Linked DNA regions of Actinoplanes teichomyceticus ATCC 31121. Each later gene encodes a partner of the first gene's protein in a complex. Links are inferred from orthologs where the notes say so. Each region holds a gene or a part of one and is shown in the gene's direction. Other genes may lie near its edges.

Region 1 (4,862 bases):
AAACGGATGACCAGCGTGCTGACCGGCCGGTTCGTCTCCTCCGCGGTCGGCGCCACGCACAGCCGGTACGGCACCGAGCCGATGCGCCGCTACCAGGCCGACCTGGTCGTCCCGGCCACCGCCCGGGACCAGTGCGCACTGCTCAAGGGCATGGCCTTCCGATACGTGATGCGCACCCGCGCCGCCGAGCAGCGCTACCAGCGGCAGCGCACCGTGCTGATCGAGCTGGTCGAGGCGCTCGGCCGTACGCCCGAGCGGCTGGACCCGCTGTTCCGGCCGTGCCACGCGGCCGCCCGCACCGACGCCGACGCCCTGCGGGTGATCGTGGACCAGGTGGCGTCGCTGACCGATCACGCCGCGGTGGCCTGGCACCGCGCCCTGGTCGCGCAACGGTGATCTGATTCGCCGGCGACCCTGCTGGCGATCGCCGGCCCGGGCGAGGCAGGATGTATGCCGTGGCGGGCAGGGTCAAGGACGAGGACATCGCACTGGTCCGCGACCGCACCTCGATCGCCGACGTGATCAGCGAGACCGTGACGCTGCGTTCGGCCGGGGGCGGCAACCTGAAGGGGCTGTGCCCCTTCCACGACGAGAAGACCCCGTCGTTCAACGTCTCCCCGGCCCGGAACGTGTATTTCTGCTTCGGCTGCGGCCAGGGCGGGGACGCCATCAAGTTCCTGATGGACGCGGAGCACCTGTCGTTCGTCGAGTCGGTGGAGCGGCTGGCCGGCAAGGCCGGCATCCAGCTGCGATACGACACCGACGGCTCCGCGCCGTCCGGCCCGCGCCCGCAGGTCGGGCAGCGGCAACGGCTGATCGCCGCGCACGCCTCGGCCGTCGAGTTCTACCGCGACCAGCTCGGCTCGCCCGGCGCCCGCAAGGCCCGGGAGTTCCTCGCCGAGCGCGGCTTCGGCCGGGACACGGCGGAGAAGTACGGGTGCGGCTTCGCCCCGGACTCCTGGGACGCGCTCAGCAAGCACCTGCGGCTGCGGGGCTTCACCGCCGACGAGCTGATCACCGCCGGCCTGGCCAAGACGGCCCGGTCCGGCTCGCTGATCGACCGGTTCCGCCGCCGGCTGCTCTGGCCGATCCGGGACCTCAGCGGTGACGTGATCGGGTTCGGCGCGCGGAAGCTGTTCGACGACGACGACGGCCCGAAATACCTGAACACCCCGGAGACGCCGCTCTACAAGAAGTCGCACGTGCTCTACGGCATCGACCACGCCAAGCGGGAGATCGCCAAGCGCGGCCGAGCGGTGATCGTCGAGGGGTACACCGACGTGATGGCCTGTCACGAGGCGGGCGAGCTGACCGCCGTGGCCACCTGCGGCACCGCGTTCGGGGTGGACCACATCGGGGTGCTGCGCCGGCTGCTGATGGACAGCGACAGCTTCACCGGCGAGATCATCTACACCTTCGACGGGGACGCCGCCGGGCAGAAGGCGGCGCTGCGGGCGTTCGAGGAGGACCAGCGGTTCGTCGGGCGTACCTTCATCGCGGTCAGCCCGGACAACATGGACCCGTGCGAGCTGCGCCTGGCCCGCGGCGATCTGGCGGTCCGCGACATGATCGCCGGCCGCGAGCCGCTGGTCGACTTCGCGCTGCGGCACACCATCTCCCGGTTCGACCTGGACACCGTCGAGGGCCGGGTGGAGGCGATGCGGCGCGCCGCGCCGCTGGTCGCGAAGATCAAGGACCGGGAGAAACGACCCGAGTACGCCCGCAAGCTCGCCGGTGATCTCGGCATGGACCTGGAGCCGGTGCAGCGGGCGGTGAACAACGCGCTGCGTGGCGAGGCGGCCGAGCCGCGCGCCCCGCGCCCGCAGGCGGTGGCCGACTCGCCGCAGCGGCTGGTCGAGCGCGAGGCGCTGAAGCTGGCCCTGCAGGAGCCGGTGCTGGCCGGACCGATGTTCGACGCGCTCGGGCCGGAGAACTACGCCGACCCGGTACTGGCCGCGCTGCGCGAGGCGGTGGCGCATGCCGGTGGGGCGGCGTCGGCGGCCGGCGGCGTGGTCTGGATCGAGAAGGTGCGTGACGCCTGCGCCGATCTGGCCGGACAGGGGCTGGTCAGCGAGCTGGCGGTGGAGCCGCTGCGGGTGGACGGCGTGGCCGACCCCCGCTACGTGCAGGTCACCCTGGCCCGATTGCAGGCCGGCGCGCTGACCACCCGGATCCGTGATCTCAAGTCCAAGGTCCAGCGGCTGAACCCGGTCACCCACAAGGACCAGTATCTGGCGCTCGCCGGGGAGCTCTTCTCGCTGGAACAGCAGGCCCGGGCCCTGCGTGAACAGGCGGCAGGTGGCATGTGAAGCTCTTCCGACGGCGACCCGCGTTGCCGGCCGAGTCCCGGCCCCCGCTGGAGGCGGAGGAGCGGGTGGTGGCCTGGTGCCCCTGCGAGCCGGAGGGCGTCGTGGTGGCGACGAACCGGGGCGTCTGGCTGCCGGGCGCCGAGCAGCGGCTGGGCTGGCACGAGATCCACAAGGCGGCCTGGTCCGGACGCGAACTGCGGATCACCCCGGCCGAGGTGGCCGAGGAGCGCGACGGCTACACCGTGCTGGTGGACGGCCCGGAGGCGACGTTTCTGCTGCTGGCGCCGGGGGAGGTGCCGGATCAGGTGCGGTCGCGGGTGACCCGCTCGGTGGCGTACACCACACATCACGCGTTGGAACGGGGCGGGGTGCGGGTGGTCGGCCGCCGGGTCAGCGGGCAGGACGGCCTGAGCTGGGCGGTCCGCTACGACTCGGGCACGCCGGTGGACCGGTCGGAGGTGGCCGCCGTGACCGGCGAGCTGGTCGGCGCGGCGCGAAATTCTGTCGCACCCCCTCCGTAGGGTCTCTGGATGTGACGGCACTCATCCACGCCCGCGGTCTGATCAAGCGGTTCGGCGACTTCACCGCGGTGGACGGCATCGACGTCGATGTGCAGGCCGGTGAGGCGTTCGGCTTCCTCGGGCCGAACGGCGCCGGCAAGAGCTCCACCATGCGGATGATCGGCTGCGTCTCGCCGCCCACCGACGGGGTGCTGCGCATCCTGGACATGGATCCGCGGCACGACGGCCCGCGGATCCGGGCCCGGCTCGGCGTGTGCCCCCAGCTGGACAACCTCGACGCGGAGCTGACCGTCCGGGAGAACCTGACGACCTATGCGCGCTTCTTCGGCATCCCGCGCGCGACCGCCCGTCGCCGCGCGGCCGAGCTGCTGGAGTTCGTGCAGCTCGCCGAGCGGGCCGGCAGCAAGGTGGAGCCGCTGTCCGGCGGCATGAAACGCCGGCTCACGATCGCCCGGGCGCTGGTCAACGAGCCCGACATCGTGCTGCTCGACGAGCCGACCACCGGTCTCGACCCGCAGGCGCGCCACCTGGTCTGGGAGCGGCTGTTCCGGCTCAAGCAGCAGGGTGTGACGCTGGTGCTGACCACGCACTACATGGACGAGGCGGAGCAGCTCTGCGACCGGCTGGTGGTGATGGACGGCGGCCGGATCGTCGCGCAGGGCTCGCCGCGTGAGCTGATCGAGCGGCACTCCACCCGGGAGGTGGTCGAGTTGCGGTTCGCCACCGAGGACCAGGGGTCGTACACGGGAAAGCTCGCCGGGATCGCCGCCCGGGTCGAGGTGCTGCCCGACCGGGTGCTGCTCTACGTCGCCGACGGCGACGACGCCCTGGCGGAGGTGCACCGGCGCGCGCTGGGCCCGGCCAGCGCGCTGGTCCGCCGCTCCGGGCTGGAGGACGTGTTCCTGCACCTGACCGGCCGCACGTTGGTCGACTGAACCGATGATCTCCTCGGCGTACGTACTGGAGTACCACCTCGTCAACTACCGCCGCACGTGGCGTTCCAGTGCCCTGTCCACGCTGGTGCTGCCGCTGCTGACGATGCTCGGCTTCGGGCTCGGCGTGGGCGGCTATGTGCGGACCGGGGTGGACGGCACGGCATACCTGGACTGGATCGTGCCGGGCCTGATCGCCTCCACCGCCGCGCAGACCGCGCTCGGCGAGGCCACCTGGCCGGTGATGAGCTGCTTCGAGTGGATGAGGGTGTATTTCGCGCAGGCGGCCGCGCCGCTGCGGGTGGCCGACATCCTCGGCGGTCATCTGGCCTTCATGCTGTTCCGGGTGCTGCTGACGGTCACGGCGTTCCTGCTGGTGGCCGCCATGTTCGGCACGCTGCGCTCGGGTTGGGCGCTGCTGGTGCCGGCGGTGTCCGTGCTGGTCGGCACGGCCGTGGCGGCGCCGGTGGTGGCGTACACCGCGAGCGTGCGCAGCGACAGCTACCTGGCCGTGCTGTTCCGGTTCGCGGTGCTGCCGATGTCGCTGTTCTCCGGGGTGTTCTTCCCGATCGAGTCGCTGCCGGCCGTGCTGCGCTGGGTGGCGTACGCGTTGCCGCTCTGGCACGGCGTGGACCTGACCCGCGCCGCCACGCTGGGGGTCGACCCCGGCGTGGCCGGGCTGTGGCACGTGCTCTACCTGCTCGCCTGGTGTGTGGCCGGCTGGTTCCTGGCGCACCGGCGGTTCGAGCGGCGGCTGGTGATCTGAGGATGGGAGCGACGTCGTGCTGATCCTGATGCCGAAGCTCGTGTCCTTCGAGGGCAGCGCCGGCCGGTCCGTGCGGGTCACCGAGCGCAACGTCACCGCGCTGAAGTCGGCGTACTGGCTGGTGATGATCGGTGGCCTGCTGGAGCCGGTGCTCTACCTGTTCTCGATCGGGGTGGGTGTGGGCGCCCTGATCGGCGACATCGAGCTGCCCGGCGGCCGGCTGGTCAGTTACACCGAGTTCGTCGCCCCGGCGATGCTGGCCGCCTCGGCGATGAGCGGCGCGCTGGCCGAGACCACCTTCAACTTCTTCGGGAAGATGAAGTTCATGCGGCTG
Region 2 (16,568 bases), 6.8 Mb from region 1 along the record:
GGTCATGTCCGATCCGGCGGCGGCCGCGCCGGTCGCCGGTCCGGCCGCGCCGGCGACCGGGGCGCCGCGCTCCCGGCCGATGCGGCACGCGGCGGGCGCGGGCGCTTCGGGCCAGCGGCGGGCGGCCGGCGAGCGCCGGACGGTGCGGGCGCGGACACCCGCCGGTGCGGCCATCGCCGGGGCGCCGGCCGCCGCGGCGAAGAGCAGGGAGCGGATCCCGCGTACGTCGCAGGCCGGGGTCCCGAGGAGCGTGGTGACGCCGCCCGCGGCCCGCGACCCGCTGCCCGCCGCCGACCGGGTCCCGGCGGCCGGCCCGCCCGCCGCTGACCCGGTCCGGGCGACCCCCGGGGAGGCTCCCGCGGCGGACCCGGACCGTGTGACCACCCCGGCGGCGGAGCCGGTCGCCGCGATCCAGCCGATCCGGACCGGCCGGCCGATCGGGCTGCTCGGGGTGATCGCGACGGTGTGCACGCTGGGCGTGCTGATCGCCGCTATTCGGGCAATCGTGTCGCAACGTGCATCAAGGGCAAATGTGGCGTAAGCTTCTGTTCGTAAGGCTCCGCGGGGCGACCGCGTCCACCTCATCGGTGTGGTCGTTCCTCCCCAGGTCCCACCCAACGAACCGGACCGGGCGCCCCGCGGCTCTGCGGCACGAGGACCCCGTCCACGGACGGGGTCTTCGTTTTGGGTTGGAGCGCCCAGCCTGGGTATGCTGGCTCGGTTCGCAGACTTTCCGCCGTGGGCGTCGTCTCTCCCACGGCTTTCTTCTGCGTTCGACACAAGACCTCCTGCCACGGAGAGACCGTGGCCGCATAGCCCACAGGAGGTGAATGTCTTGCGTCATTACGAACTCATGGTGATCCTCGACCCTTCGCTCGAGGAGCGCACCGTGGCCCCGTCGCTCGACCAGTACCTGAACGTGATCAGGACCGCGGGTGGCTCGGTGGAGAAGCTCGACGTGTGGGGCCGTCGCCGGCTCTCGTTCGAGATCAACAAGAAGGCTGAGGGTATCTACGCGGTCGTCGACCTGCAGGCGACGCCCGAGGCCGTGGCCGAGCTGGACCGTCAGCTCCGGCTCAACGAGTCCATCCTGCGGACCAAGGTCATCCGTCCCGAGACCCGCTGAGGCGTTTTTGTCAGAGGGTCCTGAGACCCTTTGCGTCAACGACTTGAGCGGCGAGGAGAAGTTTCATGGCTGGAGAAACCGTAATCACGGTGGTTGGCAACCTGGTCAACGACCCTGAGCTGCGCTTCACCAATTCGGGTGCGGCGGTCTGTTCGTTCCGCATCGCTTCCACCCCGCGGACTCTGGACCGGCAGTCGGGCGAATGGAAAGACGGCGAGCCACTGTTCCTCTCGTGCAGCATCTGGCGTGACGCCGCCGAGCACGTGTCCGAGTCGCTGCAGCGCGGCGCTCGGGTGATCGTGCAGGGGCGGCTGCGCCAGCGCAGCTACGACACCAAAGAGGGAGAGAAGCGCACCGTCATGGAGCTCGAGGTCGACGAGATCGGCCCGTCTCTGCGGTACGCCACGGCCAAGGTGCAGAAGATGAGCCGTTCCGGCGGCGGGGGTGGCTTCGGCGCCTCCGGCGGCGGTAACCGCCAGCAGTTCGGCGGCGGCAACAGCGGTGGCGGCGGCCGGAGCAACAACGACTTCGACGACCCCTGGGCGTCGGCGGCCCCGGCCTCCAGCGGCCGCTCCGGCGGCAACTCCTCGTTCGACGACGAGCCTCCCTTCTAAGCCCTCGGGCTTTCTTGAGTTCAGGAGTAAGAGCAATGGCTAAGGCTGCGGCGCTTCGCAAGCCGAAGAAGAAGGTGAACCCGCTCGACAAGGACGGGATCACCTACATCGACTACAAGGACACCGCGCTTCTGCGGAAGTTCATCTCGGACCGCGGCAAGATTCGTGCCCGCCGCGTCACCGGTGTGACCTCGCAGCAGCAGCGGCAGATCGCCCGCGCGGTCAAGAACGCGCGCGAGATGGCGCTCCTGCCGTACACGGCGACGGCGCGCTGAGGAGGGTCACCCAGATGAAGATCATCCTCACTCAGGAGGTGTCGGGTCTCGGCACCCCCGGCGACATCGTCGAGGTGAAGAACGGCTACGGCCGTAACTACCTGCTGCCGCAGGGCTTCGCGATCCAGTGGACCAAGGGCGCCGAGAAGCAGGTCGCGGTCATCAAGCGGGCCCGCGAGGCGCGCGAGATCCGGGACCTGGGCCAGGCGAACGAGGTCAAGGACCAGCTGTCCGGCCTCAAGGTCACGCTGAGCGCGCGCTCCGGCAACGGCGGCCGCCTGTTCGGCTCGATCACCCCGGCCGAGATCGTGGACGCGGTCAAGGCCGCCGGTGGTCCGTCGCTGGACCGTCGTCGTCTCGAGCTGCCGGGTCACATCAAGACCACGGGCTCGTACAACGTCCAGGTCAAGCTGCACCCCGAGGTGACCGCCACGTTCCCGGTGAACGTGGTCGCCGCCAAGTAGTTCTCGCACCACCGCGTACGGCGCGCCGGGCTCAGCCCCGGCGCGCCGTTCGTGTTTGCGCTGTCCGGCTCGGTGAGCGGCGGGATGGCCGGGCACGAAGACCGCGCAGAGATGCGGGTCAGGGCCGAGCGGACACGGGCGCCGAGCGGACACGGGCCCGGGCACGACGGGGAAGCGGGTCAGCTGAGGCTGTTGCCGGTGATCGCCGAGCTCAGCACCGTGGCCAGGCCACCGCCGACGACGGCCGCGGCCAGGCCGACGCTCGCGGACTTCCACGCCGTGGTGGCGAAACGCAGGCCGAAGGCGACGACGATGCTCAGCGCCAGCGAGATGCCGAACTCCGGCGCGGCGTTGGCGAGCGTCTGCAGAGCGTGCGCGCGCTGGCCGCTGTTCAGCAGCAGCATGCCGGCGACGAAGAGGACCACCGGCACGCCGTACCAGACGACCGTGTATCCGACCGCGGCGAGCGGGCTGGTCGAGGTCTCCTCGTCCTCCTCGTCGTCCGGGTTGAGCAGGTCGTTCGGCTGGCCGGAGAGCAGGGCGCTGCTGACCGGGCGCCGCTCGTAGGCGCCGGTGTTCTCGAAGAAGGCGCTGCTCGTGGCGCGGCGCGGTGGCCAGGAGGTGTCGGCCTCCGGTGCGGCGTCCGGCGACGCGGCGATCACCGAGGTGGCGCTCAGGGCCAGGTTCGCGCCGCCGGAGACCGCCGCGGAGCCGCTCGGCCGAAAGGGCGGGAAGTCCGAGGTGCTGAAACGCTGCGGCTCGCCGTCGACCAGGTCCGCGCTGAGGTCACGACGCCAGTCGTCGGCGGCCGGAGCGGCGTTCGGGCGGTAGCCGGTGCTGCCGGGGACCGCGGCGGCGCCGGAGACGGGCGCCGTGCTCACGTCGGCCCGCCAGTCGGTACCGGTGGCGGTGGCGCGGTAGCCGGCCGCGCCCGAGGTGGGCGCGACGCTGGTGGCGCCGTTGAGTGCCGCGCGCCAGTCCGCACCCGGGGGTGCGGTGCCGCCGGCTGCGGTGCCGCCGTTGAGCCCGCTCCTCCGGTCCGTGCTCGCAGCCGGGGCTCCGCCGGGTGCGGTGGCGGCCTCGTTGAGTGCGGCGCGCCAGTCGCCGCCGGGTGCCGGGACGCCGCCCGGCGCCGGGACGCCGTTCGTGCCGGGGCGCCGGGCGCTGCCGGGCCCGGGGAAGCCCTCGGCGCCGGGGCGCCGGGCGCTGCCGGGAACGCCGGCGCCGCCGGCCGCATCGGGTGCCGCGGTCCCGTCGGGAGCTGATCCGCCGTCGATGCCGGCCCGCCAGTCGGCGCTCGCGGTGGCGCGATAACCGGACACCGGAGCGGCGGCGCCGCCGCTCGTCCCGGTACGCCAGTCGCCACCGGCGGTGGCCCGGTACCCCGCAGAGCCGGAGACCGGAGCCGCGTCGGCGCCGCCGTCGAGGCCGGCGCGCCAGGCGCCGCCCGGGGCGGGACCGGAGGTCGGGGCGACGTTGTCGGCTCCGGCGCGCCAGCCGCCCCCGTCCGGCGCGCCGCCGTTGCGGTGACCGGGATCCGGGGCCGTGCCGCGGCGGTGACCGCCGTCGCCCGGTCCCGAGCCGCTCCAGCCCGGAGCCGGTCCGTTGTCACCGTTCCAGGATGTTCCGGTGGCGGGGCCGCCGGGGCCACGCCAGTCGTCGCGGCCCCGGCCACCGAAGGGCGGGTCGTCGCGGTCGTCGCGGCGGCGCGGGGATTCGTAGCGGTCCACACCGTCGTCGGAAGCCTCCGGTGACCAGGACGGCGGGCCGCCGGGAAGCTCGCGCTGGGCGCCGTAGGCGGGCTTGCGCGTGTCACGGCGGCCGGTGTCACGCCACGACGGGTCGCCGCCGTAGCCGTTCCGCCACGAGCCCTCGTCGTCCCGCCGCGGTGGGCCGGCGGGGAGTTCCCGGGCGCCGTGGGACGGGCCGGGTAACTCGCGGCCGCCGCTCATCCGGCGCTGGTCGGACCAGGTCGAGCCGTCGGTCTCCGGGGCGCCGTAACCGGTGCGGCGCGGGGCCCGGTCCGGCTCCGGCCAGGCGGCGCCGTCCGGCTCGGCGTCGTAACCGGTCTGCCGCGGCACGCGCGGGGAGTCCGACCACGAGGTGCGGCCGGCCGGCAGCGCACGCGGCTGCGGAGTGCCGTAACCGGGCTCGTCCCAGTCACCGGACCGGCCGGCGGGCAGCTCACGCGGCGCTTCCTGCCGGGGCGGCAACGGCCCCGGCCGCCAACCGCCGGTGGCGTAATCGTCGTCCGGGCCGACCGACCGGCGCCCGGGAGGCTCGGACCAGGCGTCCGGCGGCGGTTCAGGTGCGCGGCGGCGGCCTCCGCCGCCGTCATTTCCGAGCCCGTTGCCGTACGCCGTGGGAGCGCCCGGTCCGGCCCGGTAGTCGTCCGGGTCGCCGGCCCCGCGGAAGCGGCCGGACGTGTACGGATCGGACTGGCCGGCTCCGGTCCACGAGGCGCCGCCACCGTCCGGCATCGCGCTGCGGGGCGTCGCCGGGCCGGGCATCGCGCCGCCGGACCAGGCAGCGCCGCTGCCGGGCATGGCGCTGCGCGGGGCAGCCGGGCCGGGCATGGCGCTGCGCGGGGTGGCCGGGCCCGGCATGGCGCTGCGCTGGCGCGGGTCGTCCGGGATCGCGCTGCTCGGCAGCGGCCCGCCGGGCACCCCACCGATCGGGCCGGACGGCTCGTCGTCGCGCCGGCTGCGTCGTCCGCCGCCACCCCAGCCGTCCGCGCCGGCCGGCTCGGGTGGCGGCGCGGTGCCGCCCCGCCGCTTCATCTCCTCGCGGCGAGCCGCCTCGGCCCGCCAGGCCAGGACGCGGGGGTCGTCCTCGGCCCGGCTCCACTGCCCGGTGTCCGGGTCGCGCGTCCAGTTGCTGGTGTCCGGCTCGGCGTCCCAGGAGGCGGTGTCCTCACGCCAGTCCGTCGCGTTCGCGTTGTAGCGCTGCGTCCGCCGGGCGCGCCGGCCGGTGCCGCGCTCGCGCTCGGGCAGGCCACCGGAGGCGGCGGCGCCCTCGGCACGGATCCGGCCGCTGACGTCCGGCGACGGGGCGTCGTCCGGCGCGGCGCGGCGGGACAGGCGGGTGGAGGACTCGGGGCGTACGCCGTACCGGATCGGGGTCTGACCGCCGCGCTCGCCGTAGGCGGCGCCGGAGCCCTGAGCCGGGTATCCGTCCTGTTCCGCGGCTTGGCCGCGGTCGTGTTCAGCGGAGCGCCGGCGGCGCGGGGAGGCCAGCGGTTCCGCCCGGTCGGCGTCGTAGCCGCGGCGGCTGGAGCGGCTGCCCCGGGACGGGGCCGGCGGGACCGGGTCGGGAGCCGGCGAGCCGGGCGCGAGCGGGATGCTGCCGGTGTCGGTGTGCCCGGCCCAGTCGTCGGTGTCGGCGGTGCTGGTCCAGCCGGTGCCCCCGGCGGGCTGGGTATCCGGCTCGGGCGCGCGTCGGCGGCCCCGCCGGGTGGACCACTCGGTGTCGGCGCCGCGCCGCCAGGCGGCACGGTCGTCCTCCCGGACGAAGTGCCGGCCGTCGTCACGGGGACCGGCCTGCCAGCCGGGACCGTCGGACCGCTCCCAGCCGCCGACGTCGGTGGTGTTCTCCCCGGGGGTGTGGCGCGCGTCGCTCCACGACCCGGACGGGGTGGCGCTCTCGGCGGACCGCTGCCACGACGGCGACGAGGGCTGCTGCCAGGACGGGGTGCGGCCGGACTGCTGCCACGAGGGCGTCGACGCGGAGGGCTGCTGCCACGACGGGGCCGGGGTGGAGGCGGACTGCCGCCACGAGGGCGTCTGCGCGGAGGATTGCTGCCAGGACGGGGTCGATGCCGACGGTTGCTGCCAGGACGGCGTCGATGCCGACGGCTGTTGCCAGGACGGCGTGCCGGAGCTGCTCCAGGTCTGCTCGACCGGGGTGGTCGCGGCCCGCCCGGCGTCCGCGTCGCGCCGCCAGGACGGGGTGTCCGACCGGCTGGACGGGAGGTCCCGGCCGGCGCCGACCTCCTGCTCCGGCGTCGGCCACGCGGTGCCGGAGATGGTCGCGCGATCGGGCGTGCTCTCCGCGTCCTGCCCGGACTGCCACGCCTCGGTGGTGGAACGCCAGACGTGTGATCCGGTGGAGGAGCGCCACTCGGTGGTCTGCCGCCAGCGCGCGCCGGTGGCCCGCCACTCCGAGGTCTGGGTGCGCCAGCCGACGCCGTCGGCCGGGAAGGTGGGCCGGCCGGTGGAGGCCACCTCGGACCAGCGATTCGCCGGCTCGACGGCCTGGCCGCCACCATCCGAGTACGGCTCGATCTCGCTCTGCTGCGCCCAGGCGTCCGCCCGGCGCTGCCAGGTGAGGGCCTCGGGGCTGGGCGTCATGCTGCCGGTGTCGGTGAGCGCGGACCAGCGCGGCTCGGTTTCGTCGATCTCCGATTCCCGGGTGGGCCAAGCCTCCGCAGCGCGCCTGTCGCGCGACATGCGGGCGCCGTAGTCCCACTCCCGTTGGTCCACCTGAAAAGGGTGACGTGCCGGAGACGGAACCGCAACGCCTCACAGCGACAGCTTGCTCACCCGACCCGGTAAATCCGCAGATCCATCAGCTTTTCTGCCCTCCACAGGAAGGAGCCAGAAAAGTGCTGCTGGAGGTCTTTCCCCAGGAGTTGTCCACATGCTGTGCACAGGGCTGCCCACAGCTGAGGGCCACCTGTCCACAGGTTGTCCCAAGACTCGTCCACCGTGGCAGTTGGGCTGGTCGTGACGGGGTTCGTACAGTGGTCCAGCCCTCTGATCGACCGGATCTGCTGAAGTAGCCACGGACTCGGCCGAAGGAGTCGTCCGAGGGTTGTTCGATCGTGATGGCGGCATGGTCAATTAAGGGGGATGTCCCGGTGTCGATCACCGACGACGCACGTCCGGATCCGCGTCCCCCGGCTCAGCCGACCGGGGGACCCCAGAGCGGCGGGTTCGGCCGTTCCGGGCCGACGAACGGTGGGCAGTTCGACAAGGCGCCGCCGCAGGACGTCGCGGCCGAGCAGGGCGTGCTGGGCGGCATGCTGCTGTCCAAGGACGCGATCGCCGACGTGGTCGAGATCCTCAAGACCAACGACTTCTACCGGCCGGTGCACGCCACCATCTACGACGTCATCCTGGACCTGTACGGGCGGGGTGAGCCGGCCGACGCGCTGACCGTGGCGGCGGCCCTGGCCGACAGCGGTGACCTGCAGCGGGTCGGCGGCGTGCCCTATCTGCACACGCTGATCGAGAGCGTGCCGACCGCGGCCAACGCCTCCTACTACGCCCGGATCGTCTCGGAGCGGGCGATCCTGCGCCGGCTGGTCGAGGCGGGCACCCGGATCGTCCAGCTCGGCTACGGCACGGGCGGCAACGGCGGCCGCGACGTGGACGACATCGTCGACCTGGCCCAGCAGGCGATCTACGACGTGACCGAGAAACGGGTCAGCGAGGACTTCGCCGCGCTCGGCGACATGCTGCAGCCGACCCTGGACGAGATCGAGGCGGTCGGCGCCGCGGGTGGCGTGATGACCGGCGTCCCGACCGGCTTCAACGACCTGGACCGGCTGCTCAACGGCCTGCACCCGGGTCAGCTGATCATCGTCGCCGGCCGTCCGGGTCTGGGCAAGTCGACCGCGAGCATGGACTTCGCCCGCAACGCCGCGATCCGGCACGGCTGCGCCAGCGCCATCTTCTCGCTGGAAATGAGCAAGATCGAGATGGTGATGCGGTTGCTCTCCGCGGAGGCGCGGGTGCCGCTGCACACCCTCCGGTCCGGTCAGCTCTCCGACGACGACTGGACCAAGCTGGCTCGGCGGATGGGCGAGATCAGCGAGGCGCCCATCTTCGTCGACGACACGCCCAACATGAATCTGATGGAGATCCGGGCCAAGGCGCGCCGGCTCAAGCAGCGGCACAACCTCAAGCTGCTGGTCATCGACTATCTCCAGCTGATGTCCTCGCCGAAGAAGACCGAGAGCCGTCAGCAGGAGGTCTCCGAGCTGTCGCGTGGTCTCAAGCTGCTGGCCAAGGAGATCGAGTGCCCGGTGATCGGCGTCAGCCAGCTGAACCGTGGCCCGGAGCAGCGGACCGACAAGCGGCCCCAGCTTTCCGACCTGCGTGAGTCCGGCTCGATCGAGCAGGACGCCGACGTCGTGATCCTGCTGCACCGCGACGACTACTACGACAAGGAGTCCCCGCGGGCCGGCGAGGCCGACTTCATCGTGGCCAAGCACCGTAACGGGCCGACCGACACGATCACGGTGGCGGCGCAGCTGCACCTGTCCCGTTTCGTCGACATGGCCATCTAACCCGCATTCCACCGCGGGTGGACGCCCGTGGCACGCCGGGTCGCGGCAGAACCGCGGCCCCCGTCCGGCGTACGGCGGGCGTCCGGCCGCAGCCGCGACGGGCGCGGCTGCGGCGGCTGGGGTCAGGCCGCCTCGTCCGGCGGGCGGTGCGTGGTGACCAGCCGTTCGACCTGCCGGTGCTTGCCGGCGGCAGCGTGCTGCACCGTCTCGACGATGATCCGGGCCAGGGTGTCGACGTTCCACTCGCGGCAGGCTTGCTGGTCGAGCCGCAGGTCGACGAGCTCGCCGTCGGCATTCACGGTGGCGTGCACGACGCCGTCCGGGGACTCCGCGCTCACCTGCATGGTGGCCAGGCTGCGCTGCAGTTCGTCCACTCCGGAGCGGAGCTCCTCGTAGCGGCCGTAGACGTCTTCCAAGTCGGTCCGTAGCGCCTGGTTCGCCGCGCGCTCAGCGATTTCAGTCACGGTTGTTCCTCCGTTCGCCGTGACAGGGGGGCGACGTGAGAATACCCAAGATCCGCGACGTTGCGTATTCCAGTGACTTCGTAACGCGAACGAAAAAAGAGACCTATCGAAATGGTTCACTCGTAAGTGACCGAACGACTCCAATTTGTGGTCACGTAGCGTGACAAAGGCCACTGTGGTAGGTGGCGTCGAGGGACGGTGACGGGCTGGCCCGGCTCAGTTGCCGCTGGTCGACGTGCCAAGCATGGGAAGGGCCGCCGTGGCGGGACCGAGCAGCCGACGGTCGCTCTCGGTCAACGCCATCCGGCCGGCGCACTTCAGTGACAGCTCTCGGCCGTCCCCATTCGCGGGCAGTTCGGTGTCACCCAGCAGGCCGGTGATCGTGGTGACCGCCACGTCCATCGCCGAATCGGATGGTCGAGGGTGCACTGACCGGTTACCGAGCAGATCCACATGGTGCAGGAACGCCTCGGTTATCAGGGTGGCGAAAAAGTCCGAAAGGGCGAGTACCAATCCCTGGGTCATCACCCGTCGCCCGTCCTCGGGTGAGCCGACCGGCGCGGCTGTGCCGGCAGCCGAGGCTGCGGTTCCGCTGGCGGTTCCGGGTGTGCTGGCGGTTCCGGGTGGCCGAGGGTCGCGGACCCGTTGGTGGCCGCCGGTGCGCCGGCGGCCACGACCGTGCCGGCGACCTCGGCTGCGCTTGCGATGGTGGGAACGTCACCGCCGGCCTGGGCGGCGGTCGCCCGGACCGCGGCCGGGGCGGGGGTCGATCAGAGCGTGACGATGCCGCCGGGGCGGTCGAAAGCCGCGGCGCAGCGACGGATCCAGCGGGCATGAGCGCCGGCGGCTTCGCTGCCGGAAGAACCGGATCGCGTACGCCAGTAGCCGACGACATCCGTGTCCACCGGCGCCCGGCTCGGGGTGGCCAGCGCACGCGGGGCATCTCCGGTGAGGTGGAAGAGCAGGTCGGCGCGGCTCCATCCGGGACGGCCGGAGGGGGGAGGAGGTCGTGGTCGCTGAGCCCGGCGACGAACCCGTTCACCCCGGAGTAGGCGCCGCGTCGAGTGCTCGGACCAGGCCGTGGGCGCCCGGCAGCGCCATGCCACCAGCCTTGCAGGCCCGCGCATGCGGCCCGGACGGCTCCCCGGTCCAGCGGGAGAGCGCGTGGGGCCTCCGTTCCGGCCACGAGACCGGAGCGGAGGCCCCACGGTGCCGGCGAAGGCCTCACGGTGCCGGCGAAGGCCTCACGGTGCGCGCGAAGGCCTCACGGTGCGCGCGAAGGCCTCACGGTGCGCGCGAAGGCCTCACGGTGCGCGCGAAGGCCTGAGTCGTCGAACCGGTCGCAGGAACGCCGGCTCCGCGACCCGGCCGTCCGCCGCCGCGCCCGTCGGCTCGAGCTGTCCGGCCCGAGCCGCGGCGCGCCCGCCTGAGCGGTCGGGCTGTCCGGCCCGAGCGCGGCACGCCCGCCTGAGTGGTCGGGCCGGGCGAAGTGCCCGAGGCGGTCAGTGGAACGCCACGGGCCGAGCCCGAACGAACCGTCAGTCGAACAGGTCGTGCAGGAAGCTGCGACGGCGGTAGTGGCCGTGGTGCCCGTAGGCGCGGTAGTGGCCGTGATGTCCGTACTGCGGCACCGGCGGCGGGTAGTGCGCGGCCGGCGCGTGGTGGACCGGGGCGCCGTAGGCGGGCGGCGGCGGGGGCGGCGGAATGTAGCCGTGCCCGCCGTGCGGGGGCGGAGGCGGGGGCGGCGGGGTGTGGGCGGCGGGGCCCGGCGCCGGCGCGGATCGGTTGTAGCTGGCCTCGGCCGCGAAAAGTTTCTCCAGCTCACCGCGGTCGAGGTAGATGCCGCGGCACTCGGTGCACTGGTCGATCGTGACGCCGCTGCGCTCGTAGACCCGCATCTCACCGTGGCACTTGGGACAGGTCATCTGCATCTGCATTCCATTGACGGTACAAGGCGGTGTCATGCCGTGGGGCCGAAGAAGCTGTGTGCTTCCTGTACACGTTCGGGTCCGGGGCCAGGTCAGGGTGCCGGGAGGGGCCGTTCCGCGCTGCCGGCCGGGGCGCGCAGCACCGGGGCCCAGAGCAGCAGCGCCGCCGGGTAGAGCAGATATCCGAACCGGGTGGTGGGCATCAGCAGGATCGCCGCGAGCAGGCCCCAGCCGCAGTACAGTGCGGCTGTGCCGGCGTCGCGGGGTGGCCGGCGCAGCAGCCGCCAAGCGATCACCAGGGCGGCCGCGGCGAGCAGGGCGGCGGCCAGGAGGCGACCGCCGGGCAGGTGTTGCGCGATCAGATAGCCGGGGAACGGCGACTGCGCCGGGCTGCTCACCAGGCCGTGCCCGAGGGGGAAGCGGACCACGTTCTCCAGCAGCGAGTCGGCGTTCACCAGCAGCGGCGGCAGCAGGGCGAGCACCGGCAGGCCCAGCGCGGGCGGCAGCATCCGACGCCCCCGGCCGGCGGCCACGGCGCCCGGCCCGGTGGTCACGCCGCCCGCCCCGGCCGCCCCGCCGGCCCCGGTGGCCCCGCCGGCCCCGGTGGTCACGGCACCCGGCCCGGTGGTCACGCCGCCTGCCCCGGTGGTCACGGCACCTGGTCCGGTGGTCAGGGCGCCCGTGCCGGTGGTCAGGGCACCCGTGCCGGTGGTCACGGCACCCGTGCCGGTGGTCACGGCACCCCGGCCGACCGCCGGGGCAGCCCACCGACCGGCCAGGGACAGGACGGCCAGCACGGCGACGACCGGGAGGGCGAACAGCTTCGCCGCCGCGGCGGCCCCGACCGCGACGCCGGACCAGCCGTACCGGCCGGTGGCGGCGAGGGCCAGCGCCAGCAGGCACAGCGCCAGCACCGGGATGTCGTCGCCGCCGGTGGCCAGCGTCAGCGCGGTCACCGGGAGGACGGTCGCGGCCTGGATCGCTCGTACCGGAAAGGGGTGGGAGCGGCGCAGGACGGCGACGGCCCCGCCCACCGCGACCACCGCGGTGATCGCGAACCAGATCCGCGCGTCGGTCCACCAGTGCTCGCCGGCGAGCGCGCGCGGAAGGCCGAAGACGGCCATCCCGGGCTGGTAGGGGCGGTAGCCCAGCAGGCGCTCGTCGACCGCGAGCGCGGCGATCTCGGAACGGCTCAGGTACGGCGTGCCGTGCTCCAGCAGAGACCGGCCCATCGCCTCGACGACCAGCACCTCCTCCTGTGCCCGGCCGGTACGCCCGCCGGCCCGCTGCACCGCCTCGACGACCAGCGGCAGCAGGGCGACGGCCGCCCAGGTCAGCCAGGCCAGCCCGGCCCGGACCCGGTCGCCGGAACGGCGCAGCAACAGCTGGACGGCCACCACGAGGGTGGCGAGCGCATAGCCCCAGACGGCGATCAGGCCCCAGGCGCGGTGCGGCTCCAGGGTCGACGTCACACCGGTGACCAGGGCGAACACCGCGGAGATCAGGTACAGCCCGAGGTCGGCCGCGAGTCCACCGGCGGCCCGGTCGATGCGCCCGAGCGGTCCGCCGGCGGGTTTCGTCACGCCGGCAAGTGTGGCAGAGAGGATCTCCCCGACCCGGCCGACCGGCGAGCCGGCATCCGCACCACGGCGCCGGCGTCGTGCAGGGCCGTCGCCAGCACTCCGGGACGGCCGCCGGAACCACGCTGCAGCGTGCCGAGCAGGCGCGCCGCCGAGAGCGGCCGGGCGAACAGGTGACCCTGCCCGGCCTGGCAGCCCAGCTCCCACAGCGCGCGCCGCTGCGGCTCGCTCTCCACCCCCTCGGCGACCACCGTCAGGTGCAGGTTGCGGGCCAGGTCGACGGTGGTCCGGACGACCGCGGCCGCCTCTGCCGAGGTCTCCACCGCGGCCACGAACCCACGATCGATCTTGAGTTGGTGCACCGGGATGCGGGAGAGCACCGAGAGTGAGGACACCCCGGTGCCGAAGTCGTCGACGGCCAGCCGGATCCCGGCGTTGCGCAGCTCGGCGAGCACCCGCTCGACCACGTCCAGCTGACTGATCGTGAGGGTCTCGGTGAGCTCCAGGACCAGCTGCCCGGGGGACACGTCGTGGCGTTCCAGCCGGGCCAGCACGGTGGCCGGGAAGTGCGGGTCGAGCAGGCTGCGTGGCGACACGTTGACCGCCACCGGCAGGTCGAAGCCGGCCGCCCGCCAGCCCTGCATGGCCAGCAGCGACTCCTCCAGCACGGCGTCGGCGAACGCCGGCAGCTGCCCGGAGCGTTCCACCGTCTCCAGGAACTGCACCGGGCTGAGGTCGCCGTGGTCGGGATGGTTCCACCGGGCCAGCGCCTCGGCCGAGACCACCTCGCCGCTGCCCAGGTCGACGATCGGCTGGAAGTCCACGGTGAACTCGTGCTCGCTGACCGCCCGGCGCAGCTCACCGGTGAGCATCAGCCGCTCGACGTCCGCGGTGTCCCGGGCGTGCGCGTAGATCATGGTCGGCTCGCCGGCACGTTTCGCCTGGTACATCGCGATGTCGGCGCGCCGCATCAGCTCCTCGACGCTGCCCGCGCCGGCGGCCAGCGCGATGCCGCCGGCCGCCTCCACGGTGATCCGCATTCCCTCCACCTCGATGCTCGGCTCCAGCGCGCCGAGCATGGTGGCCGCCCGGTGGTTGGCCAGGGCCGGCGTGGGCAGCCCGGTGAGCAGCACCGCGAACTCGTCGCCGCCCAGCCGGGCGACCAGGTCACCGGGCTCGGCCGCCTCGTTCAGCCGGCGGGCCACCTCGCACAGCACGTCGTCGCCGGCCGCGTGCCCGAGCGTGTCGTTGACCTCCTTGAAGTGGTTGAGGTCGATGAGCAGCAGTGCCACCAGGCTGCGGTGGCCGCCGTCGGAGAACAGGCGACCGGCCCGTTCGTACAGCTGGCGGCGGTTGGGCAGGCCGGTGAGCGAGTCGTGGGTGGCGGCGTGCGCGTTCTCCGCGGCGATCCGGGCCAGTTCGGCGTACGCCTGCGCGTTGCGGATCGCGGTGCAGACCGCCGACGCGAAGGTGCGCAGTTTGTACTGCTCCACCTCGGTCAGCCGGACCGTCCCGCCGAAGCGCAGCCGCAGCACCCCGACCCGGACCCCGCCGTCGTGCGCGACGAGGTCCACCGTGGTCTCGTCGGGCCGGCTGGGCCGGCCGGACAGCGGGCCGTCGGCGAGCACCTGCGACTCGGTGGCGCGAACGGACCGGTCGGCGTTCTCCGCGGTGAGGTCGATCGCGGCCTCGGCGGCCGAGAAGATCTGCGCCGCCCGGATGGTCGCCGAGTGCAGGACCTGGGTCAGGTCCACGGCGTTGAGCTCGTCGGTGGCCTTGGCGAGACGCTGCCAGGACTCGCGTTCCTGCCGGGTCCGGGCGCTGCGTGACTGCCAGAGGTGCATGCACGCCACAACGAGCGGAACGACCAGCAGGAGCAGCACGTTCGCGTCGGTGGACAGCACCCACAGCACGACCACGGTGGCGAGGAACTGGCCGAGGTGGCCGATCAGCTTGCCGGTCCAGTTCTGCCGGGCGGCCTGCCGGATGGTGGTGCGCGCGTCGGCCGCCATGATCGGTACGAAGACCACCTGGTCGGTCACCGCGAAGGCGATCAGCCCGGCGAGGATGGCCAGCGTCGGCGCGTGCGGCGCGGTCAGGTCGGGCTCGATGTCCAGGGCGAGGAAGGCGCCCGCCGCGGCGCTGACGGTCAGGGCCTCCTTGGCCATCGCGTACGCCGTCTTGCGGGTGCCGACCCGGGTCCAGAGCTTCAGGACCGCCTGGCCGGCGACCGCGCAGAGCAGCACCCACGGCGGGGGCAGCAGGGTCAGGCCGACGAGCACCGGAACCTCACCCCAGGCGGTGCCGTTCAGGGTGGACTTCATCCGGACGTAGACCCGCAGCCGGTTGGCGGCGATCACCGCGACGCAGAGCAGACCCAGCGCCATCGGCGGGGGTGGGGGCCCCGGGTGCCGGTGTGCGTAGATCGCCCAGCCGGCGCCGGCGCCGAGCCCCAACACGACGACGAGACCGACGAGCAGCCGAAGCCGCTGATCGGTCGCGTCGTCGTTGGTACCGGTGTCAGACATGCTGTCCCTGTCGCCGAACGCAACTGAGCCGTAGCTCAGGGTTCAAGGCTATTCATATGCGCCGTTCCGCGCATCCTCGTCTTTTTCAGCCCCAGTCGTTGCTACCGCGCATGGCTCTCTCCTCACCCCTTGGCGCTTCGTGGCCGGGAGCGGTTGGTCCGCCCGCCGAACCGTTCTCGTCCACTAACGACGTTTGCTGCGGTGTGTCGCGACAGGGCAGAACGTTAGGCGGCGATCATGCCGTTTTCCAGCGGATCGTGTCGTTATGCGCATAATGCGGAAAGAGCCCGGAGAGCCGTTACGGACGGTTTCCGAATGGCAACCGAATGCGATGAAGAATGGGTTGCCGATTACAATTTTCATTGTCATCGCAGCGGCTCTGGCCAGTGCCGGAACCCTACGGAGGCGGTGTGGACAAAGTGTGAAGCCGATCCGGCGACGATGCGAACGTGTCCGGCTCCGGCGCTCTATAAGCTCCCGGTATGCCCCAGGAAACGCACCTGACGCACGTCGACGAGACCGGCGCCGCCCGGATGGTCGACGTGTCCGCCAAGTCGGTGAGCGATCGCCGCGCCGTCGCGGCCGGTACGGTCCGCACCACCCCCGAGGTGATCGAGCTCCTGCGGGCCGACGACCTCCCGAAAGGCGACGCCCTCGCGGTCGCCCGGCTGGCCGGGATCATGGGCGCCAAGCGCACCCCCGACCTGATCCCGCTCTGTCACCCGATCGGGCTGCACGGGGTCAAGGTGGAGCTGGTGCTCGGCGACGACACGGTCGAGATCACCGCCACCACCAAGACCGCCGACCGCACCGGGGTCGAGATGGAGGCGCTCACCGCGGTGGCCACCGCCGGTCTCGCGATGATCGACATGATCAAGGCGGTGGACCCGGCGGCCAGCATCGAAGCGGTGCGGGTGCTGCGCAAGCAGGGCGGCAAGACCGGCGATTGGGTACGCCCGGAGGACCGGCCGTGACGATCCGCGCGCGAGTCGTCGTCGCCTCGAACCGCGCCGCCGCCGGGGTCTACGCCGACACCAGCGGCCCCCGCCTGGTCGCCGGCCTGCGTGACCTGGGTTGCGAGGTGGACGAGCCGGTGGTGGTCCCGGACGGCGCTCCGGTGACCGAGGCGCTGCGGGCGGCGCTCGCCGACGGCGTGGACGTGATCCTGACCAGCGGCGGGACCGGCGTCACCCCGACCGACCGGACCCCGGAGGCGACCCGCGGACTGCTCGACTTCGAGATCCCGGGCATCGCCGAGGCGATCCGTGCGTACAGCCGTGACCGGGTCCCGGCCGCC

Evidence for each region.
Region 2: the proteins of dnaG (region 1) and dnaB are in contact, whole or in part, in a crystal structure (PDB 2R6A), measured with the Geobacillus stearothermophilus proteins. The link is inferred for Actinoplanes teichomyceticus ATCC 31121 from one-to-one orthologs. Residues at the interface, in WP_049624496.1 of Geobacillus stearothermophilus: Lys456, Leu457, Leu458, Pro459, Ala460, Asn463, Ala464, Leu467, Leu535, Leu536, Ile537, Ala538, Gln544, Glu545, Asp548, Tyr549, His552; in WP_033016901.1 of Geobacillus stearothermophilus: Ser13, Glu15, Ala16, Gln18, Glu91, Leu92, Asp94, Ala95, Val96, Pro97, Thr98, Ala99, Ala100, Asn101, Tyr104, Tyr105, Ile108.

What each region holds. Positions count from the first base shown.
Region 1 is NZ_CP023865.1:1,433,724-1,438,585, forward strand. Bases 1-2,877 are described here. They hold dnaG (DNA primase), read left to right. Parts: upstream 1-446; coding sequence 447-2,309; downstream 2,310-2,877. Other genes in these bases: ACTEI_RS06560 (deoxyguanosinetriphosphate triphosphohydrolase), read left to right, coding at 1-396; ACTEI_RS06570 (hypothetical protein), read left to right, coding at 2,306-2,830; ACTEI_RS06575 (ABC transporter ATP-binding protein), read left to right, coding at 2,842-2,877. Outside these bases: more of ACTEI_RS06575, read left to right, coding at 2,878-3,765; ACTEI_RS06580 (ABC transporter permease), read left to right, coding at 3,770-4,528; ACTEI_RS06585 (ABC transporter permease), read left to right, coding at 4,557-4,862. UniProt on the Escherichia coli protein: RNA polymerase that catalyzes the synthesis of short RNA molecules used as primers for DNA polymerase during DNA replication.
Region 2 is NZ_CP023865.1:8,229,130-8,245,697, reverse strand. Bases 6,600-9,537 are described here. They hold dnaB (replicative DNA helicase), read left to right. Parts: upstream 6,600-7,304; coding sequence 7,305-8,771; downstream 8,772-9,537. Other genes in these bases: ACTEI_RS37615 (hypothetical protein), read right to left, coding at 9,452-9,537; ACTEI_RS36420 (YbaB/EbfC family nucleoid-associated protein), read right to left, coding at 8,894-9,235; ACTEI_RS36430 (hypothetical protein), read right to left, coding at 6,600-6,960. Outside these bases: ACTEI_RS36455 (hypothetical protein), read left to right, coding at 1-541; rpsF (30S ribosomal protein S6), read left to right, coding at 836-1,126; ACTEI_RS36445 (single-stranded DNA-binding protein), read left to right, coding at 1,192-1,740; rpsR (30S ribosomal protein S18), read left to right, coding at 1,776-2,015; rplI (50S ribosomal protein L9), read left to right, coding at 2,030-2,479; more of ACTEI_RS36430, read right to left, coding at 2,659-6,599; more of ACTEI_RS37615, read right to left, coding at 9,538-9,760; ACTEI_RS36410 (TFIIB-type zinc ribbon-containing protein), read right to left, coding at 10,774-11,166; ACTEI_RS36405 (glycosyltransferase 87 family protein), read right to left, coding at 11,256-12,746; ACTEI_RS36400 (putative bifunctional diguanylate cyclase/phosphodiesterase), read right to left, coding at 12,743-15,271; cyclic pyranopterin monophosphate synthase MoaC, read left to right, coding at 15,805-16,245; ACTEI_RS36390 (MogA/MoaB family molybdenum cofactor biosynthesis protein), read left to right, coding at 16,218-16,568. UniProt on the Escherichia coli protein: The main replicative DNA helicase, it participates in initiation and elongation during chromosome replication. Travels ahead of the DNA replisome, separating dsDNA into templates for DNA synthesis.